3 regions of the Paenibacillus xanthanilyticus genome follow, and region 3 is predicted to be linked to each of the others. Evidence: riboswitches for the same ligand, from Rfam matches in the RefSeq annotation. Region 3 holds a riboswitch; each other region holds the start of a gene.
The links. A riboswitch is a leader RNA that binds a small molecule or an ion and turns the genes downstream of it on or off. The one in region 3 is predicted to bind ZMP and ZTP.

Region 1 (4,210 bases), 1.5 Mb from region 3:
CCAGCCGGCCGCCGACACCGCGCAGGCGCCCGCCCTATCCGCCGACGCCGCCCTGGCGCCGCGCTCGCCAGGCATGAAATACGCGCATTACGCGCCCCGAGGCGTCATGGAGCTGGTGCAGGGCGAAGCGGAGGCCCGCCGCGCCTATATCCAGCGCGAGGCGCACGCTGCCCGGGCGCGCGGCGAGCGCGTCGGCATCCTCACATTCGACGAACACGCCGGGCTCTATGACGCCGACGACGTTATTTCGCTCGGCAGTCTGTCGCGTCTGGACCACGCGGCGCAGGCGCTGTATGCCGCGCTTCGGGCATTCGACGACAGAGACGCGCAGCGCATATGGGCCGAAGCCGTCCCGGAGACGGGCATCGGCCACGCGCTTATGAACCGGCTCGTGAAGGCGGCGGGTCACAGGGTCGTCCGCGTCTAGCCATGTCCTGCCCCAACCCGCCAATCATGTTTCGCCCCTTGTCCGCATATGCTCTGATGAGACTTGGACAGGGGGTATGACGATGATCGAGGCGAGCTTGCAGACCGGCCAATTGTTGACGCTCATCATCATGGCGGTGGCGCTCGGGATGGACGCATTTTCACTGGGAATCGGAATCGGGTTGAAAGGAATCCGGCTGCTTGATATTGTAAAGCTAAGCGTCATTATTGGGCTTTTTCATATTATTATGCCGCTGCTGGGCATCTTCACGGGGCAATATGTCGGCTCGCTGCTCGGCGGGGTGGCCACGGTCGTCGCCGGCGGACTGCTGCTGCTGCTGGGCGGGCATATGATTTACAGCTCGCTGCGCGGAGAGGAAGTGCCGTCGTTCAACCACCGCTCGGTGTTCGGCTTGACCGTGTTTGCGCTGAGCGTGAGCATCGATTCGTTCTCGGTCGGCATATCGCTGGGCATGTTCGCCGCCGACGTGCTGCTGACGGTGCTGCTCTTCGGCTTTATCGGCGGGCTGATGTCGATTCTGGGGTTGCTGCTGGGTCGCAAAGTGAGCAAGGGGCTGGGCGAATACGGCGAGGCGCTCGGCGGAATTATTTTGTTAACCTTCGGCATCTTGTTTATACTGTAGGCAGTGGCACGAACGAACGTCTCGTGAAGGAAGAATCGCCTAGACGGCGCCGCTTTTCGGATGACGAAGGAGGGGGACTTATGCTGAAACGGATTTTGTTTGTATGTACGGGTAATACCTGCCGCTCTCCGATGGCGGAGGCGATGCTGCGCGAGCAGGCGCGCCTCCGCTCGCTGCCGATCGAGGTTCGCTCCGCGGGCGTCTCGACGGTCGACGGCTTGCCGGTATCCGAGCACGCGCGCGCGGTGCTTCGCGGCCGGGGCATCCCCGATGACGGCAGCTCCACCGCGATCGGGAGCGATTCGGTGGAATGGGCCGACCTGGTGCTTACGATGACGACCGGACACAAGCGGCATCTGCTGCAGCGTTTCCCGAACGCGGTGGACAAGACGTTCACGCTGAAGGAATACACGCAGACCGACGAGTCGGTCGTGGCGGATATCGCGGAGCTCGAGGCGCTGTACACCGAGTGGCATATGAAGCAGGCGCTCGGCGGACAGCTGTCGCCGGAAGAGCGCAACCGGCTGCTCGAGCTGGAGCGCCGCATCCCGGGCTTTGATATCGCCGACCCGTTCGGCGGCTCGCTCGAGATGTACCGGATTTGCGCGGACGAGATCGCGCAGTCGATGGACAAGCTGCTCCTCAAATTGTACGGCGAATCGCCGAAAGCGGATTGATTTTAGACCCGCGATCAAGTATGATGAAAGCAAATAACGGTTTCCGATGTGACTGGCGACGAAAGTGGATCAAACCACGGTGGAGCATCGGAATATACGGCCGGTCGCCTGGGCAAAGAGCATCGCGCGTTTTTTAGCGCGCTATGCTCTTTTTTCGTCTTTTGGGCGTTAATGGGGTATAATGGGACCAATGTAATTCGACTTTTTCCGCCCTTATGCGGATCATGCGGGAGGTAACGTTCCTTATGAAAATCGCTATTGGTGCCGATCACGCCGGCTACCGCTTGAAAGACGAAATCGTGCCGTTCCTGCAATCGCTTGGCCATGAGATCGAAGATTTGGGCTGCGATTGCGATCAATCCGTCGACTACCCGGACTACGCGGTGCCGGTCGCGGAACGCGTGGCGCAGGGCAAGGCCGACCGCGGCATCCTGATCTGCGGCACGGGCATCGGCATGTCGATCGCCGCGAACAAGGTGCCGGGCATTCGCTGCGCGCTCGTGCACGACATGTTCTCGGCGAAGGCGACCCGCGAGCACAACGATACGAACGTGCTGGCGCTGGGCGAACGCGTCGTCGGCCCGGGTCTCGCACAAGAGATCGTGCGCATCTGGACCGAGACGCCGTTCTCCGGCGGCGAGCGTCACGTCGGACGGTTGAACAAAGTGATGCAGCTCGAAGCCGCCAATGTCATCCATCCGTAAGGGGGAACCGGCCATGAGCGGAGAAAAGCGGTTGGCGGCGATCGAGCGGGACGTGCGGCAGGCGGTGCTGGAGCTCGCGGAAGCGGGCGGTCTGCGCCCCGGACAGCTGCTCGTCGTCGGCACGAGCACGAGCGAAGTGATCGGCCAGCGGATCGGGACTTCCGGGACGCTGGAGACGGCTGAAGCGATCTATCGCGGCGTCGAAGCGGCACGGGAGAAGGTCGGGTTCTACCCGGTTTATCAATGCTGCGAGCATCTGAACCGGGCGCTCGTGCTCGAACGGGCCGCGGCGGATCGGTACGGGCTGGAGCTCGTCTCGGCGATTCCGGTGCCGAAGGCGGGCGGCTCGATGGCGGCCTATGCGTTCCGTACGCTGGACGACGCGGTATTGGCGGAGACGGTGCAGGCGCACGCGGGCATCGATATCGGCGATACGTTCATCGGCATGCATCTGCGGCGCGTGGCCGTTCCGGTGCGCGGCTCGGTGAGGCGGATCGGCGAAGCCCACGTGACGATGGCTTATACGCGGCCGAAGCTAATCGGCGGCGAGCGGGCGGTGTATACGCGGGAGGCGGCAGGACTGGCCCCTGCCGCGAGCGGCGGGACGGTTGGCAAGACGGATTCGGATAATGGCATGTGCGACTGACATTTTGACTAGCTTCACGATATAGAGGAGGACACGTCCAATGGAAAATCTGCGCAAACAAGACCCTGAAGTATTGAAAGCACTCGGCCTGGAGCTTCAACGCCAGCGCGACAACATCGAGCTGATCGCATCCGAGAACATCGTCTCCGAGGCGGTGCTGGAAGCGGCTGGCACGGTATTGACGAACAAATACGCGGAAGGTTATCCAAGCAAACGTTACTACGGCGGCTGTGAGCACGTGGATATCGTCGAGGACATCGCCCGCGAACGCGCGAAAGAAATTTTCGGCGCGGAGCACGCGAACGTACAGCCGCACTCCGGCGCGCAAGCGAACATGGCGGTCTATCTGGCTGCTCTCAAACCTGGCGACACGGTACTGGGCATGAACCTGGCGCATGGCGGCCACTTAACGCACGGCTCTCCGGTCAACGCGTCCGGCTTGCTCTATAATTTCGTGGCCTACGGCGTCGACGAGAACACGTTCACGATCGATTACGAAGAAGTGCGCAAAGCGGCGTTCAAGCATCGCCCTCGCCTGATCGTGGCCGGCGCATCCGCGTACCCGCGCATCATCGATTTCGAGAAGCTCGGCCAAATCGCCAATGACGTAGGCGCGCTGTTCATGGTCGACATGGCGCATATCGCAGGTCTGGTCGCGGCGGGTCTGCACCCGAGCCCGGTACCGCATGCGCATTTCGTTACGACAACGACGCATAAAACGCTGCGCGGACCGCGCGGCGGCATGATCCTGTGCCGTCAGCCGTGGGCGGCGGCGATCGACAAAGCCGTCTTCCCGGGCTCCCAAGGCGGACCGCTCATGCACGTCATCGCGGCCAAAGCCGTCGCGTTCGGCGAAGCACTGCAGCCGTCGTTCAAACAGTACGCGCAGAACGTCGTCGACAACGCGAAGGCGCTGTCCGAAGAGCTCGTCGCGCAAGGGCTGAACCTCGTGTCCGGCGGCACGGACAACCACCTGATGCTGATCGACCTGCGCAACCTGAACATCACGGGCAAGAAAGCCGAGCACGTGCTGGACTCCGTCCAAATCACGGTCAACAAGAACGCGATTCCGTTCGACCCGACGAGCCCGTTCGTGACGAGCGGCATCCGGAT
Region 2 (4,210 bases), on a different contig from region 3:
CCGCCCGGCTGCCACCCGCTCCACATTCAGCTTCGCTGCCGCTTCTGGATCTCGTTCAAGCCGAGAATTACGGCCACCCATTCGAAGGCATCCACGGCGGTCATCTCGCAGCTCAGCCGGTAGGCCGACGAAGAAAACCAGCCGCTCACTTTCTCGAACGTCGCCGCCAGCTGCCCTTGTCCGTCGCGAATCTCATACTCGCTGGAGAAGGCTCCCGCCTCGATATCGAAGATGCCTCTGCCGTACGCCTCGTATTCGAATTTCTTCGAGAGGAACGACATGCGCCCGCGCAGCCTGCCGCGCTCCGCGCCATCGGCGCCCGTGATGGTCCACTTGCCCGAGAAGAACGGAAACCCGCCGCTGTAGAGCGAGCCCCCCGCGCCGTCAAACACCTCCAGCGACGAACCGAACGTACTCCGCAAATCGACTTCGCCCACCTGATCCTGATTCGCATTCATAATGGCGGTCGTACCGGAATTGAAGACATTGTCTCGAAAGTACAGCTCCATGGAACACGCGCCTCCCATCTCTTCGCCTTCTCGTGGCGCCTCCCGTCGGCCGCACAGCATGGCCCAAGGCGGATGAATTAGTCGGCTTGACCGGCCGCTCCGCACGCCGCCTCGAAACGAACGCACAGCGCTTCGATATCGGCGAGCCGCGCAAGTCCCGCTACCCAATGCGACGGTATTGACGCGGCGCCGTAGATGATGCCGGCCAGACCGCCCGCAACCGCGCCCGTCGTGTCCGTATCGTCGCCTAGGTTAATCGCCTCCAGCACCGCTTCCTCGTAAGACGATGCATGCAGCAGACACCATAGAGCGGCTTCCAGCGTATGCACGACATACCCGCCAGATTGGATGTCCTCGCGCGCGATGTCCTGGAGCCCCCCTTGCAGGATGCGATCGTATCGACGAAGCTCGGGATTCTCGCCGTAAGCGGCGTTGACGGTCTCGACGGCCCCTGCAATCGCATCGTGCAGCGCCATCCCGTCCAATAGACCGATCGCGATCTCCACGTAAAGGGAACACCCGATTACAGATACGTCATGTCCGTGCGTGATCGACGATACCTGCCGAATTACCGTCATTCGCTCTTCCATCTCGGCACCTTGCAGCACATAAGCAAGCGGCAATATCCGCATGAGCGATCCGTTGCCGTTGCTGCTCTCGCTGCGTCCGCCCGCCAGATCGGGGCGAATCAGCTCATCGTTCAGCCTTTCGATCGCCCGGGCCGTGGCAATGCCGACATCGAATACGCGGCCGTGCGGCGTCCAGCGTAATTTATACAACCAGCCGGTAAAATTGTCCGCAACGTCGTACAAATCGACGCCGCCGCAATCGGCCACGCTCTGCATCAGCGCGAACGTCAGCGAGCTATCGTCCGACCACGTCCCCGCCGGCTGATTGTGGGATCCGTATCCGATCATGTCCGTAAGCGGCGATTCCTCCAGTTCCTTGCGGGATCTGAACTCGACGGGTACGCCGAGCGCGTCGCCGACGCATAACCCTAGAATTCCGTCTCTAACTTTACTCATCCTCATGCTCCCTTTTTAAATGGATGTCCGCCGTCTTAAATACGATTCTCGTCTCGTTCGCCATTCGCTCGCCCCATGAATGACGTCCGCCATAGCTCCGGTCATCCGACCTCTGTTAGGACCTTGGTCCATCTTCCTTAAAGCGATAATACGGATAATCCATCATGCGTCCGACTTCCCTCGCCGCCGCGGTGCCATACAGCGACTCCGCGACGAACAAGCCCAGATCGATCGAAGCCGATACGCCGCCGCCCGTGAAGACATGACCGTCCCGCACATACCGTTCACGCACGACCTCTCCGCAATAAGGCGCGAGCAGCTCGTATGCCGACTTGTTCGTCGTCGCCCTTTTGCCGCTCAGCCAGCCCGCCGCTCCTATGAGCAGCGCTCCGGTGCAGACGGACACTTTCCACGGAACGCCATCCGCGGTGCGCAGCCAAGCGAGGAACGTCTCGTCATGGCGCAGCTGCCTGGTCGCCATACCGCCCGGCACGAAGACCAGGTCGAAGTCCGACAGATCCTCCGCCACGGCGGACGCCTGCATCGCAAGCCCCCGGTCGTCCACGATCCGTTCGGTCAACGCGCAGAATCGCCATGACACGCCTCCCGTCCCCGGCACCCGGTTCAGCTGCGTCATGGCGTCGAAGAATCCCGAGAAATCCAGCGTCGTCATGCCGTCAAACAATACAAAAGCCATTTTCATCCGTATCTATCCGCCCTCCGTAGAAAATAAAAAAGCATTTGACCGCAAGATCAAATACTTCGCCCAGGCGTACGGCTGATAAGCGGCATGCTCCCCCATGGTTCTCCATGTTTACGCCAGTCGCATGCGCCTTTGATTTCCTTCAGTGTACACCCATATTCAGGTAACGGCAACCGATTTTTCCATGCGCCGAGTCCCTTCCCAATTGACGAGAAAAATGCCCGCGCCGGTACATATGCCCCCGACAGCCGCATGCCAGGTCAGCGGTTCGCCGAGCAGCAGCCAGCTGCTCAACACGCCGAAGAGCGGGACCAGAAACAAAAATGCGCTCGTCTTCGCCGGATCGCCCGTCTGGAGCAGCCGAAACCAGAGGGTCAGCTGAAGGATGGAACAGAAGACGACCAGGCACGCGACGATAGCCACGGAACGGCCGGATAACGCGAACGTCATCCGTTCGGTGAACAAGCTTAAGAGCAGCAGGCCGATCCCGCCGAGCAGCATTTGGTACGCCACGAGCACGTAGACGTTGAAGCGGCCGCCCCAACGTTTGATCAGCAGCGTCGAGCATGCGAACAGCAGTCCGCCGCATAGGCCGACCGCCGTCCCGGGACCAAAGCCGAGCCGGGCCCCGAAAGCAATCGCCACACCGGTAAAGCCGACCATGACGCCGAACCATTGGCGCGGCCGGTAACGCGCGCCGTAGAGCAGCGTCCCGAGCACGATAACGAAGAGCGGGTTCGTGAATGTCAAGATCGAAGATTCGGCGGCGCTAATCCAATGCATGCTATAGTAAGCGCAGCCCATCACCGCACATGTCTGCAAGAAGCCGATCGCAGCCACTCGCAGCCACTCGATGCCTCTTGGCAAGGGTGCCCGCCCAACCATGCCGATGGCAAGCATACCGCCGGCCAGCATGTACCGAACGCCCATCAGCAGGAACGGCGGCGCATAGTCCAGCCCCATCTTCCCGATCGGGAACGCGATGCCCATCAAGAACGTCGTCATCAAAACCAGCAACGTGTAATTCAGTCGCATCATACGCAAAACCTCCAGGTTGTCGTCGTGGTCTCATTGTATCGGAGGCTTGCATTTCTGTATAATGAAGGGTAACGATAACAGCCATCATTCGCAGTGATACCTGAATAAGTAAGGAGGGCTCTGCCATGGAAAGCGGCGATTTGCGCATCTTTCAGGCCGTAGCACGCGAAGGCTCCGTCACGAAGGCCGCTCGGACGCTCGGCTATGTCCAGTCCAATATTACCGCGCGCATCCGCCATCTGGAGATCGAACTGGGCACCACGTTGTTCACCCGGCACAACCGGGGCATGGACTTGTCGGGCAGCGGCAAGCTGCTGCTGCAATACGCCGATAAGATCGTCGGTCTCCTGGATGAAGCCGCGCTCGCGTTGTCCGCATCCGATGAACCCGGCGGCTCGCTGCGGATCGGGTCGACGCAGACCGCCGCCGCGGTCAGACTCCCGAGTCTACTAACCGCTTACTATGGCCGCTATCCGAGCGTATCGCTGTCCATCGCGACCGGTCATACCCAATTCCTCATCGATCAAGTGCTTCGTTACGAGCTGGACGGCGCGTTCATCGGCAGCGGCGTCGATCATCCGGAGCTTGCAGGCATGCCGACGTTCGAAGAGGAGCTCGTCGTCGTCACGCCACCGTCCATGCCCGATCTGGAAGCGGCGCTCGCCAGGCCGATCCTTGTCTTTACCGCCGGTTGCTCCTATCGCGACGTGCTTCAAGCTTGGGTCAGATCAAAGGGACTCGCGAACCCGGTTACGATGGAATTCGGCACGCTGGACGCTATACTAGGCGGCGTCACCGCAGGACTTGGCATCTCGCTCATGCCTCTTGCCGTCATCCGCAAGCAGATCGAAGAAGGGACGCTTCGCGCCTATCCGTTGCCGGAACTGTACGGCCGCATGACGACCCACTTTATTACGCGCAAGGATTCGTTCGTC
Region 3 (4,210 bases):
CCTCTGTCGTGCGATGACGCAGCAGCTCCTTGCACGGTCGGCTGTCCATGTCACCGGCTGTCGTCTCCCGGCGTGACGGATGAAGGTCTCGCAGTCCTCTCTTCCTCCCACAATCGCTCCACCTCGGCCAGCCGCCCGCCTTCGAACCTCGCTCTGTAGATGTCCGGCTTGCTCGTGCTTGACCAGAACGCGTAGCCGTAGCGCGCATCGAAATAGTGGAGCATGATCGTCATGATATTGCCATGCGTGCCGATCGCGATCCGTTTGCCTGCGTGATCCTCCAGCAAGCGCGAGATCGCCGGTACCGCCCGCGCTCGCGCTTGCCGCGTCGTCTCCCCTTCGGGTAACGCCGCATCCAGATCCTCGAACGAAAGCGCCACTGCGCGCCGGAACGCCTCCTCCGGTATATCCACGCTCAAGCTGCCGATCGCTCGTTCCTTCAGCGCCTCGATAAGCGTAATCTCCTTCCCCAGCCGTTCCGCCAGCGGAGCGACAGTATCCCGCGCCCGATGCTGCGGACTGGAGACGATGACGTCGATACCCTCGCCCACCAGCAGCTCCGCCACCCGCCGCGCATCGCGCTCGCCCTCTTCCGTCAACTTCGCGCCGGCGCCTTCCCGCTCGAGATCCTTCGAAAAGTTCGTGTTCCCATGACGGACGAAATACAAATAGGTTGAAGCTGCCAACGAGTAGAACCTCCCTATGCGGATCCCGGCTTGTGCCGTTCCGCCCGAATTTATCTTCTCACGGTCAATGGAGCTGCATTTCTTCTGTAAGTTCGCCGCCAGTCCATATTTTCCTCCCCCATCCAAGGGCCGGTTATCGACGTGACACAAAGAAACCGCCCGCGAGCTGGCGCTCGCGGGCGGTTCTTCCTTGCGACAAGCTATTCTTTCCGGGTGACCGCGCGAATGTTGGCGTCGGGGTGGTGCAGCAGAATCTGCTGCCGGGCATCCTCCGTGCCGATCGCCTCGATCTCCCGGTAGTAAACGACGTTATAGTGCCGATCCGCGAATTCTACGGTATAGACTTCCTGTTCGAACTGACCAATCTCCACTTCAGCTCAGCTCCTTTACCACGAATAGACGACTTCAGCACAGTATATTCGCGTATACCCGGATTTACTACGGTTGAAACACCCTTCTTTCCGCGGCGTCCACGGTATGCTTGAGCAGCGTGGCGATCGTGACGGGACCGACGCCCGCCGGCACTGGCGTGATGGCGCTCGCCTTCGCGAGACATGCCTCGTAATCCACGTCGCCGATGTTGCCCTCGTTATAGCCGGCATCCAGCACGACGGCGCCGTCCTTGATCCACTCGCCCTGGATAAAGGCCGGCTTGCCGACGGCCGCCACGACAATGTCGCCCTGACGGACAAGCTCGGCCAAGCCCTCCGTCTTGGAGTGGCAGACCGTCACGGTCGCGTTGCGGTTCAGCAGCATGAGCGACACCGGCTTGCCCAGAATCGGGCTGCGTCCGACGACGACGGCGTGCTTGCCTGCGATCGGCAGGTTGTAGTAGTCGAGGATGGTTAGGATCGCCGCCGGCGTACAGGACGGATATTCCGCCATGCCGAACGCGTTCTGCGCGAAACCGAGCATTGTCACCCCGTCCACGTCCTTGCCGATCGCGATCGCTTCGAACGCCGCGCGTTCGTCGATCTGATGCGGCACCGGATGCTGGAGCAGGATGCCGTGCACGCCGTCGTCGGCGTTCAACTCGTCGATGACCGCGATCAGCTCCTCCGTCGTCGTCTCCGCCCCCAGATGAATCCGGCGCGACTCCATGCCGAGCCGCGCGCAGGCATTCCCTTTCATCCGCACATACGTGGCCGACGAAGGGTCGTCGCCGACGAGGATCGTCGCCAGGCAGGGCACGATCCCGTTCTCCTTCAATACCGCTACCCGCGCCGCAAGATCCGCCTTGATGCCGTCCGCCACCGTCGTTCCATTCAAAATCAATGTGTTTTCCGCCATTTGGTTCATCTCCTGTAGGATTGATCAAAACAAAAAAAGGCAAGGGATGCTGCTCCCCTTACCTTCGCCCAGGCGTACGGCCGTTACCGCCAATGCGCTCCCTCATGGTTCCCCATGCTCCGCCAGTTACGCATCACGTTCAATTACGACCATTATAGGCCGAAGCGCGCACCTGAGCAAGACTCGTTTTCGCTCGCCGAACGAAAGAGTCCTGCAGCGCTTCGAAATCCCTGACCCGCCGTGGTAAAGTAAAGGGAGAAAGGTGGATCCGACATGGCGCTAGGCATTACAAGACAACAATTGAACGCGTGGAAGGAAGCGGTCCTACGCGGCGAAATCGCTTTTCTGACGCATTATTGGACCGACGAGCGATTCCCCGGCATGCGGACCGTGACCAAAGCGGGCTGCGCCGACTTGGAACGGCTGTCCGCCTGGTGCAGGCAGCACGGGTTGAATCCGGCTTACATCCATCGCCGCGACCGATACCCCCATTTCGATCTATTCGGACCGAAGCAGAAAGAGATTTTGCTGCGGGAAGGACTGTCCTCCCATATCGAGCGGTTTCGCCTCTGATCCGAGTCTGGTTGGGAGGCGCTGACTTGCGCTAGCTTCGGCTTATGCCGCGTTCCTCCGATGTTCCTCCATGCCCGAGGCGCCGGCGAAACGCGCGTTTCCCTTTACGATGATAAACTGCGATGCGATGAGAAAAGTTTAATTTACATATATTCCCTAACTATCGTAACCTTCCCCGCCTCCGAAGCGTCTAATGGGTGGTTTGTTTACACCGCCACGACCGAAGGAGGAATCCCCCCCTATGCGAAAACGCATCGGATCCGCAATACTCGCATCCCTTACCGCGCTTCAAATCGTCACGGTTGCCGCAGCCGCGCCAGCCGGCGGGACGACTGCCCAATACGGACTCGGCACCATCGTGAAGAAAGACGGCACGCTCTGGGAATGGGGCAGTCAAGGCATGCTCGAACGCTCCGTGCCGACGCAGGTAACCGCGCTACAGGACATCAAGGCGTCGATCGGCCAGTTCGCCGTGAAGAAAGACGATACCGTCTGGCATTGGGCCGTCGACTATCGGACGGGCAAATCGACCGCGGTGCAGGTGCCCGGCATGAAAGGCCTGACCGACGTCATCCATCATGATACCGCCTTCCTCGCCGTAGATGCGGCCGGCGCGGTGTACCGCCTCCCTTACAGGGAATACGGCAAACTGGAGACTACCGAAATCGTCCAACTCTCCGGCATCGACAACGTCATCGCCATGAGCTCGTACTTCGCGGCGGACGTAAAGCTCAGCAACCGCGAGCAATGGCTGTTCTTGAAGAAAGACGGGACGGTGCTGCGCCAGACGCAAGGCCGTACGGATTTCACTCCGGTCGCGGGCCTAAACGGCATTATTGCGCTGGAAGGCCGCTATGCGTTGAAGGACGACGGTACCGTCTGGGCTGTGTCGGACGAGCTGTCGCAATCGGATCAGTCGCCGCAGCAAGTGAAAGGCTTGAACGACATTAAGAAACTTAATGCCTTCACGGCGATCGACGGAGATTCGCGGTTATGGTATTGGGGCCTGACGGTAACCGGCTTCACGGACGGCACCGTGTATCACGAGCAGACGCCGGTTCGCATCGCGACGATCAACGACGTACGCGAGGCTCACGTTGCGGGAAGGTCGCTCTTCGTCCTAACCAACAATGGCAAGCTGTATGAGACGAGCATCGAGGTCGACAGAATGCCGTCCAATCCGTCTTTCATCCTGCATGCCGAAGATGTGGACAGCCTAAGCGACAGCGGACGTCTCTTTCAGAAAACGGACGGCAAACTTTGGACATGGGGGCTCGACCATGCATCCGTGATAATCCCGGTTCCCATGCAGCCGCCGATCGCGCTTGTATTAAACGGAGAGACGATCGCGCTGACGAACGGCGTCGTGACGCGCGACAGCCAAGCGTTCGTGCCCCTGCGCTCCGTCTTCGAGAAGCTTGGCGCCAAAATCGCATGGGACAACTCGGCGAAGACGGTCACGCTCGAAGGAACGAACGGCGCAAGCCCGCTGCGCATCGCGATCGACTACCGCAGCGGCGCGACGACGCTGAACGGCAAGACGGTCCAGACACAGACGGAACCGTTCAGCGTGAGCGGCTACTCGTATTTGCCGCTTCGCTTCATTAGCGAACAGCTTGGGGCCAAGGTCGAATGGAAGCAGAAGGAAGAGCAGATCAGCA

Region 1: another riboswitch for ZMP and ZTP. It lies ahead of rpiB (ribose 5-phosphate isomerase B); the one in region 3 lies ahead of ACFSKT_RS21390 (bifunctional 5,10-methylenetetrahydrofolate dehydrogenase/5,10-methenyltetrahydrofolate cyclohydrolase).
Region 2: another riboswitch for ZMP and ZTP. It lies ahead of ACFSKT_RS00255 (DJ-1/PfpI family protein); the one in region 3 lies ahead of ACFSKT_RS21390 (bifunctional 5,10-methylenetetrahydrofolate dehydrogenase/5,10-methenyltetrahydrofolate cyclohydrolase).

What each region holds. Positions count from the first base shown of each region.
Region 1 covers NZ_JBHUHA010000002.1:2,451,066-2,455,275, reverse strand. Annotated here, with positions in the region: gene ACFSKT_RS28340 (L-threonylcarbamoyladenylate synthase) at 1-427, shown strand, start outside; gene ACFSKT_RS28335 (manganese efflux pump MntP) at 510-1,070, shown strand; gene ACFSKT_RS28330 (low molecular weight protein arginine phosphatase) at 1,151-1,747, shown strand; ZMP/ZTP riboswitch at 1,786-1,868, shown strand; gene rpiB (ribose 5-phosphate isomerase B) at 1,993-2,451, shown strand; gene ACFSKT_RS28320 (TIGR01440 family protein) at 2,465-3,097, shown strand; gene glyA (serine hydroxymethyltransferase) at 3,138-4,210, shown strand, end outside.
Region 2 covers NZ_JBHUHA010000001.1:44,105-48,314, reverse strand. Annotated here, with positions in the region: gene ACFSKT_RS00265 (LURP-one-related family protein) at 27-509, opposite strand; gene ACFSKT_RS00260 (ADP-ribosylglycohydrolase family protein) at 587-1,534, opposite strand; gene ACFSKT_RS00255 (DJ-1/PfpI family protein) at 1,650-2,237, opposite strand; ZMP/ZTP riboswitch at 2,292-2,371, opposite strand; gene ACFSKT_RS00250 (DMT family transporter) at 2,397-3,275, opposite strand; gene ACFSKT_RS00245 (LysR family transcriptional regulator) at 3,401-4,210, shown strand, end outside.
Region 3 covers NZ_JBHUHA010000002.1:981,734-985,943, forward strand. Annotated here, with positions in the region: gene ACFSKT_RS21380 (histidine phosphatase family protein) at 51-686, opposite strand; gene ACFSKT_RS21385 (hypothetical protein) at 887-1,057, opposite strand; gene ACFSKT_RS21390 (bifunctional 5,10-methylenetetrahydrofolate dehydrogenase/5,10-methenyltetrahydrofolate cyclohydrolase) at 1,125-1,976, opposite strand; ZMP/ZTP riboswitch at 2,036-2,116, opposite strand; gene ACFSKT_RS21395 (hypothetical protein) at 2,250-2,549, shown strand; gene ACFSKT_RS21400 (stalk domain-containing protein) at 2,791-4,210, shown strand, end outside.